DNA from 2 places in the Thioalkalivibrio sp. ALgr3 genome. Region 2 is predicted to be linked to the other one. Evidence: predicted binding sites of a transcription regulator. Region 2 holds the regulator's gene; the other holds the start of a gene.
The links. Region 2 encodes sigma-54, which starts transcription at its own class of promoters, with help from an activator protein. Its sites were predicted from a motif close to TGGCANGNTNCNTGCTT; they were not measured.
Positions count from the first base shown of each region.

Region 1 (4,209 bases), on a different contig from region 2:
CCGCCGTTGAAGCCGAACCAGCCCAGCCAGAGGATCAGCACGCCCAGCGTCGCCAGCGGCATGCTGGAGCCCGGGATCGCGTTGATCTGGCCGTCCTTGCCGTACTTGCCCTTGCGCGCCCCCAGCAGCAGAACGCCCGCCAGCGCGGCCACGGCACCGGTGAAGTGGACGATGCCCGAACCGGCGTAGTCGAGATAGCCGATCTGGTCCAGCATGCCGCCGCCCCAGCTCCAGAAGCCCTGGATCGGGTAGATCACGCCGGTGAGGACCACGGCGAAGGCGAGGAAGGCCCACAGCTTCATGCGTTCGGCAACCGCCCCGGAAACAATCGACATCGCGGTGGCCACGAACACCACCTGGAAGAAGAAGTCCGCGCGGTCGGAGTAGTAGATGTCGCCACCGCTGCCCAGCACCTCGGACACGGCGTTGTCACCGGTGATAAAGAAGCCCAGGCCCGGGATCAACGAGGTGAGCCCGTCGCTGTACATGATGTTGTAGCCGATCAGCATGTACATGACCGAGGCGATGGAATAAAGGGAGATGTTCTTGGTGAGGATTTCGGCCACGCTCTTGGTCCGCACCATGCCGGCCTCGAGCATGGTAAAGCCCGCGGCCATCCACATGACCAGTGCGCCGGCCATCAGGAAGTAAAAGGTGTCAAGGGCGTAGGCCACCTCGACGACTTGCTGTTCGATATCCATTTTCGGATTACCTCATCTAATAATGACCGAGATGGGCGCTCAGAGCGCTTCGGTTCCGGTTTCACCCGTGCGGATTCGCAGGACCTGCTCGACCGGCGAGACAAAGATCTTTCCGTCCCCGATCTTGCCGGTGCTCGCGGCCTTCGAAACGGCTTCGATCACCTGGTCGACCAGGCTGTCATCCACCGCAACCTCCAGCTTGACCTTGGGCAGAAAGTCCACGACGTATTCAGCACCGCGGTACAGTTCGGTGTGGCCGCGCTGGCGACCGAAACCCTTGACTTCGGTCATGGTGATGCCCTGCACACCGATCTCGGACATCGCCTCGCGCACATCATCAAGCTTGAACGGCTTGATCACGGCAGTAATCATCTTCATGTCAGACTCCTCTCCGGCGAGCCGCTGCCCGGGGGGCAACGACCCGCAACGATGTTTTGCTTCCGGTTCAACGATCAGAAGGATTTCGACCAGCCCACCCAGGCGCGCATGTCTTCGTCATCGACATCGGCGTAGGCCAGGTTCAGGCTGAATTCGCCGAACTCGCCGGCATCGCGGGCGAGGCTGGCGGAGTAGTGGGTGTAATCGTCATTGTCGCTGTCGTCGTACGTCTGACGTCCGACCATGAAACCGGCGCTGTAGACCTCGGCGAACGGCACATCCAGGCCGCCGTAGAAATAGACGTCGTCGCTTTCGAGGAGCGACTCCGAGGCGCTGTCGGTCACTACCCACTGGATCCCGCCATAAAAGCCGATCACGTCCATGTCATAACTGACCGACCCGACCAGCTCGCCGAAATCGTAAGAGACGGAAGACGAGGACGACGTCCCATCATCTTCGTCAACAGTAGTTACAGACGCATCCGGATAGGCGTAGTAGACATAACCCACGTCATAGCCGAACCCGTTATCAAATGAATCTGCAAAACCAAGATAAAGATCCAGCTCGTAAGTGGTGTCGTCCGTTACAGTCACACGTTCGTCATCGTCGTACGCACTGCCGAAATCGACATTAGATGCCCAAGTGCCCATGTAGAAGCCTGAGGCATGCTCCCAGTCAAAACCACCCTGGATAGCGGCACCTCCGTCGGTCTCGGAAAAGCCCCGCAGTTCATAATCGGACACGATCGAGATATTGGCCGACACCTCGGCGGCCGCGCTGGAAGTAAAGACTACACCCCCGGTGGACCCGACGGCCAGGATCGCGGTGGCGACGGCGGAATAGGCGAATTTCTTCATTGATTGACTCCCTCTGCGTGTTTTCTGGATGTCGCTGCTTGTCGACACCCGTTCCTTGCAGGGGGCGTGCCAGAAACGTGAAACGGGGCAAAATCCGGTTTTATGCAACGCTGTTGCGGGCAAACCACGGGTGATTGCCACGAACGGGTGCAATCACAAAGTGCAGACGCACCAAAAGAGGGCAATACGAGCCGGGGACGCCACCGGAAAGGGCGCCGCGCGGGAAGGAGCAGTGCGGGAAATCTGTGCGGGAAACAGGAGCAGGAAGCGCGGAAGCGTCCTGGCGGTCGGTCGGGGCCTGCTCGGTCTCAGTCGGTGGCGAGCGAGCCGCGTTCGATGGTGATGCCCACCTCGCGCACCCCGGCCACCGCGCCCGGTTTGCCCAGGGTAATGCGCAGCCACGGCGAACCGAACTGCGCCATCAGGGTCTCGGCGATCTCCTCGGCGAGGGATTCGAGCAGGATGTGGGGTTCGCGGGTCACGATGGCCCGCACCGCGTTGGCCACGGCCTCGTAGTCAACCGTGTCTTCGATCTCGCCGGAGTGGGCGGCCACGCGAGTGTCCGCCGCCAGCTCGATGTCGAAGCGCAGCGGGCGCTGCATGCGCTGTTCCCAGTCGTAGACGCCGACCACGGCGGGGATTTCGAGATCGCGCAGATAGATACGGTCCATGCGGGACACCGGGGACACAGGGTTGCGAAGGGGCTTATCGTACTGCCTGCCCCCGCCCGCGTACACCGGGGCGTGCGATCGTGGCGCAACGCGCTACCATGCCCGGACAGTCCGACCGAACAGCGTCGCCAGGAGAGCCGCCGCATGTCCACCACTTCGTTTCAGCCACTGCCGTGGACCCGGACCCCCGAGGGGGCCCTGCGCCGGGTCGGCGTGGAAATCGAGATGGCGGGCGTCTCGCTGGAGACGATGGCCCGCGCCATCATCGACGAATTCGGCGGGCAAATCGAGGCCGAGCATGCCTTCGTGCTGCATGTCCGCGACAGCGACGCGGGGGATTTCCAGCTGGAGCTGGATGCCCGCGTACTCAAGGACCGCGGCTATCGCGAGCACCTGGCCCGCCTGGGGGTCGACCTGGAAGACCGCGACCAGGAAGCACTGGAGGCCTGGCTGGCCGATGCCGCCGGGCGCCTGGTCCCGCACGAGATCGTCGCGCCACCCCTGGAACCTGCGCAGCTGCCCCGACTGGACCGGGTGCGTGCCGCACTGCAACAGGAAGGCGCGCTGGGGACCGAGCGCTCGCTGCTGTACGCGTTCGGGCTGCAGCTGAACATCGAGATCCACAGCCGCGAGCCCGAATGGCTGCTGGCCGTACTGCGGGCCTTCGTGCTCATGTACGAGATCCTCGCGCAGGCGGGGGCCATCGACCTGTCGCGCCGCCTGTCGCCCTATATCCGGCCGTTCCCGGGCGCCTTCGTGCGCTACATCCTCGATCCCGATTTCACCCCGGACCGTGCATCGCTGATCGACACCTGGCTGGCGCACAACCCCACGCGCAACCGTCCGCTGGACCTGCTCCCGGTACTGGCGGAGCTGGACCCCGAACGCGTTGCGGCGGCGCCGGTGGAACACGAACTGATCAAGCCGCGTCCCGCCCTGCATTACCGGTTGCCGGACTGCCGCATCGACGACCCGGCCTGGAGCCTGGCGCACCCGCTGAACGGCTGGGTGGAAGTGGAACAGCTGGCCGCTCATCCCGAACGTCTGGAACGGCTCGCGCGGGAGTATCTGGAGCGCCCGGGCCAGGCAGTTGGCCGCTGGACCGATGAATGGATGCAGCGACTGCGTGCCTGGTTCTGAGCGCCCGCAGCGTCCGGTGATCGCCGTCACCGGCCCGGACCGTGGCGGCACGCCCGCGTGGCTGTTCACCGCCCTGGCGGTGTGGCGGGCCGGCGGCCGTCCCCTGCGCATCCGCCCCGGGCACCCCCGCCGCAACCGCCGCATCGACGCGCTGATCGTCGGCGGCGGGGCCGACGTCGACCCCGGGCTTTATGGCGAAACCCTGCCAGGGGGCCCTGACACCACTGCCATCCGCCGGGCGGAGCAACGCCTGTCGCAGCGCCTGATCGGCTACGCCTTCTATCCCGCGCTGTGGTTGCTGCGCCGGCTGTTCCAGTCGAAGAGGTCATCGCTGGACCCGGAGCGCGACCGGCTGGAGAAATCCCTGATTCACCACGCGCTGGACGAGCACCTGCCGATCCTCGGCATCTGCCGCGGGATGCAGCTGATCAACGTGGTGCGCGGCGGCAGTCTGCATCGCGA
Region 1 is NZ_KB897976.1:427,770-431,978, reverse strand. Features, by position in the region: gene C998_RS0102125 (ammonium transporter) at 1-701, opposite strand, end outside; gene glnK (P-II family nitrogen regulator) at 741-1,079, opposite strand; gene C998_RS0102115 (TorF family putative porin) at 1,154-1,936, opposite strand; gene folB (dihydroneopterin aldolase) at 2,245-2,607, opposite strand; gene C998_RS0102105 (amidoligase family protein) at 2,752-3,747, shown strand; gene C998_RS0102100 (gamma-glutamyl-gamma-aminobutyrate hydrolase family protein) at 3,764-4,209, shown strand, end outside.
Region 1: a site for sigma-54 is predicted at 1,992-2,008, ahead of C998_RS0102115 (TorF family putative porin). Genes of this name have one in related genera too.

Region 2 (4,209 bases):
GAACGCGTGATCCTGACCGAACGGGCACGCGTCATCACCGCCGCCGAGGATGCCCGCGGGCAGCGCATCACCTACGATCTCGAACGCGACGTGATCCGCGCCGAACGCGGCGACACCGACGACGAGCGCGTGCACATCCGCCTGCAGCCACGCGAGGACGATCCATGAGGCCCGCGGCCGACGCCCATCTGGTCGCCCGCGAGCTGAGCAAGCGCTATGGCCAGCGTACCGTGCTGGACGCAATGGACGTGGACCTGGTGCCCGGCGAGGTGGTCGGCCTGCTGGGACCCAACGGGGCCGGCAAGACCACCTGTTTCTACAGCCTGGTCGGCCTGATCCGGCCCAATACCGGGCGCATCACCCTGGGCGGGCGCGACATCACCCGGGCGCCCATCCACGAACGCGCCCGCGCCGGGCTGGGCTATCTCCCGCAGGAGGCCTCGATCTTCCGCCGCCTGTCGGTCCAGGACAACCTGCAGGCAGTGCTGGAACTGCGGCCCGGACTGGACCGCCACGAGCGCCGCCGCATCGGCGATGCCCTGATCGAGGAATTCCAGCTCGAAACCGTGCGCCACAGCCCCGGCATCGCGTTGTCCGGAGGCGAACGGCGGCGCGCCGAGATCGCCCGTGCGCTGGCCGGTGATCCGCGGTTTATCTGCCTGGACGAACCCTTCGCCGGGGTCGACCCGATCTCGGTCAGCGAGATCCAGGAAGTGATCCGCCACCTGGCCGAACGCGGCATCGGCGTACTAATCTCGGACCACAACGTGCGCGAGACCCTGGGCATCTGCCACCGCGCCTACATCCTCAGCGAGGGGCACCTGCTGAGCGCGGGCACGCCGGACGAACTGCTGGCCGACACCCGCGTGCGCGAGGTCTACCTCGGCGAAAACTTCCGCCTGTGACACCGACCGCCGCACCGGGGCGGTGCACAAGCCCGCAGCAAGGGATTACTATTCACTTATGGTGACCAACGCCTTTCCCAACTCATGCTGAAGCCCGGGCTGAATCTGCAGCTCGGTCAGACGCTGACCATGACGCCGCAGCTGCAGCAGGCCATCCGGCTGCTGCAGCTGTCCACGCTGGAGCTCCAGGCCGAGATCCAGCAGGCGCTGGAAAGCAATCCCATGCTGGAACAGGCCGAGGATGACGAACTCGGTGCCGACGCGGGGGACACCGCGGACACCGACAGCGACGCGAACACCGACGACGGCGAGAGCGGCAGCGACGCCGCCGGCACCGGCGAAACGGTGGATGCCGGCGGCTCGGAGGACATCATCCCCGACGAGCTGGTGACCGACAGCCGCTGGGAAGACATCTACGACGCCAGCGCCAGCCCGCGCGGTCCGGACGACCGCGACCCGCTGGAGAACACCTCGGACGACGACGGCGGCGGGCTGCAGGATCACCTGCTGTGGCAGCTGCATCTGTCGCACCTGACCCCGCGCGACCAGCGCATCGGCGCCGCCCTGATCGACACCATCAACGGCGACGGCTACCTCGAGGGCGACGTCGAGACCCTGGCCGAGACCATCAGCCGGAGTGAAGACCCCCCCGTCGACACCGACGAGGTCGAGGCCGTACGCCACTGGTTGCAGCACTGCGACCCGCTGGGGGTCGGTTCGCTGGATCTGCGCGAGTGCCTGGAGGTCCAGCTGGGCGAGCTGGCGCCGGACGCGCCCTCGCGCGAGGCGGCGCGCGCGCTCCTGGAACACGGCATGGACGCCCTTGCCCGGCGTGACTACAAGGCCCTGCAGCGCCAGAGCGGCGTACGCGATGGCGACGAACTGGCCGCGGCGCTGGACCTGATCCGCACGCTCAACCCGCGCCCCGGCGCCCAGATCAGCGAGACACCGCCGGAATACGTGGTCCCGGATGTCTACGTGCGTCATACCGACCGGGGCTGGCAGGTCGACCTGAATCCCGAGATCGCCCCGCGCATTCGCATCAACGACCTCTACGCCGGCATGGTCCGCCAGGTCTCCGATGCCCGCGACAGCGCCTTCATGCGCGATCAGCTGCAGGAGGCGCGATGGTTCATCAAGAGCCTGCACAGCCGCAACGACACCCTGCTGCGCGTGGCGCGAGCGATCGTCGAACGCCAGCAGGGGTTCCTGGAACACGGCGAGGTGGCGATGCAGCCGCTGATCCTGCGCGACATCGCCGAAGCCCTGGAGATGCACGAGTCCACGATCTCGCGGGTCACCACGCAGAAATACATGCACACCCCCCGCGGGGTGTTCGAATTCAAGTATTTCTTCTCCAGTCACGTGGGCACCAGCGACGGCGGGGAATGCTCCGCGACCGCGATTCGTGCCATGATCCGCGAACTCATCGAAGAGGAAACGCCGGGCAAACCGCTCAGCGATTCCCGCCTCGCCCAGATCCTGGCGGATCGGGGCATCAACGTGGCCCGGCGTACCGTGGCCAAATACCGGGAGGGCATGAACCTGCCATCCTCCAGCGAGCGCCGCCAGATGGCCGCCATGCCGACCGGAAGCAAACCGAAAGGAGCCTGACCCATGCAGATCAATCTCACCGGACACCACGTCGACATCACCGACGCCCTGCGCGACTACGTCAACGAGAAATTCCAGAAGCTGGAACGCCACTTCGACAAGGTGATCGACGTGCACGTGGTGCTGAACCACGAGAAGACGCAGAAGCTGCACAACAAGGCGGAAGCGAATCTGCAGGTCAGCGGCAACCACATCCACGCCGAGGCCAGCCACGATGACATGTACGCCGCCATCGACGGCCTGATCGACAAGGTCGACCGCCAGCTGATCAAGCACAAGGAGAAGGTCAAGGATCATCATCGCGCCGAGGGCGCCCAGCGCAACCGCGAACAACCCGAGTAAGCCGATGAATCCGGCCGAGCTCATCACCCCGGAGCGCATCGGACTGGAAACCGACTGCTCCAGCAAGAAACGAGCGCTGGAAACCCTCGCCGATCTGCTGGTGGACGGGGCCGCGGACGGACTGGCGGCCAGTGCCGCGTTCGAAGCCATGTCGGCCCGTGAAAAACTGGGCTCCACCGGGCTCGGCCATGGCGTGGCGATCCCGCACGGCCGTCTCGCCGAGCTGGATACGCCCCGCATCGCGGTCCTGCGTCTGGATCAGGGCGTGGATTTCGAAGCCATGGACCACGAACCGGTGGACATCCTGATCGCCCTGCTGGTGCCGGAAGAGGCCACCAGCGAACACCTGGACCTGCTGGCCCAGCTCGCGCGCGGGCTGTCGCAGCCGGACACCCTCGCCGGCATCCGGCGCGCCGCGGACAGCGCGGGGGTCCAGCAGGCCCTCACCCGGGCCCTGGGCGAGACCTGACCATGGCCGACCGGGCGGAAGCGGCAGCCGACGGCACCGCGAGCAACATCACCATCGCCGCGCTCACGCGGGCGATGGGGAGCCGTCTGGACCTGCGCTACGTCCACGGAGAGGAGGCCGCGGGCGACCGCGAACTCCTGGGATTCGGGGATGGCGACCTGCCGCTGGCCGGCCACCTGAACCTGATCCGCCCCAACCGCATCCAGGTCATCGGCGACTACGAGGCCCGCTACATCGCCGGCCTGTCCGACGAGCAGCGTGACCACCTGGTGCTGGAAATGGCCCGCACCGGTACTACCATGGTGATCTTCGCCGAGGACACCTGCCCGTTCCCGCGCATGCCGCAGACAGGTGACGACCCCCTGCCGGTGATCCTGTGCACACGCACATCCTCGCACGAAGTCATCGCGCTGCTGCGCTATTTCCTGCAGCAGCGCCTCGCCCATTTCGAGGTGCGCCACGGGGTGTTCATGGAGATCCTCGGGATCGGTGTACTGATCTCGGGGGCCTCCAGCGTCGGCAAGAGCGAGGTCGCACTCGAGCTGATCTCGCGTGGCCACCGGCTGATCGCCGATGATGCCCCCGAGTTCGCGCGCATTGCCCCCGATATCGTGCGTGGACACTGCCCCGCCCTGCTCCAGGATCTGCTCGAGGTGCGCGGCCTGGGCGTGCTCAACATCCGCGCGATGTATGGCGACTCGGCGATCAAGGGCGGCAAGTATCTGCGCCTGATCATCGATCTGCGCGACCACAACGAGCCCTCGCCGGTGCCGGACGATCGCCTGAACGGGCGCCGCGGCGAGAGCGAGATCCTCGGCCTGCGCATCCCGCTGATCAGCCTGCCGGTGGCGCCGGGGCGCAACATCGCGGTCATGATCG
Region 2 is NZ_KB897978.1:220,260-224,468, reverse strand. Features, by position in the region: gene lptA (lipopolysaccharide transport periplasmic protein LptA) at 1-168, shown strand, start outside; gene lptB (LPS export ABC transporter ATP-binding protein) at 165-905, shown strand; gene C998_RS0105360 (RNA polymerase factor sigma-54) at 990-2,519, shown strand; gene hpf (ribosome hibernation-promoting factor, HPF/YfiA family) at 2,523-2,861, shown strand; gene C998_RS0105350 (PTS sugar transporter subunit IIA) at 2,866-3,330, shown strand; gene hprK (HPr(Ser) kinase/phosphatase) at 3,333-4,209, shown strand, end outside.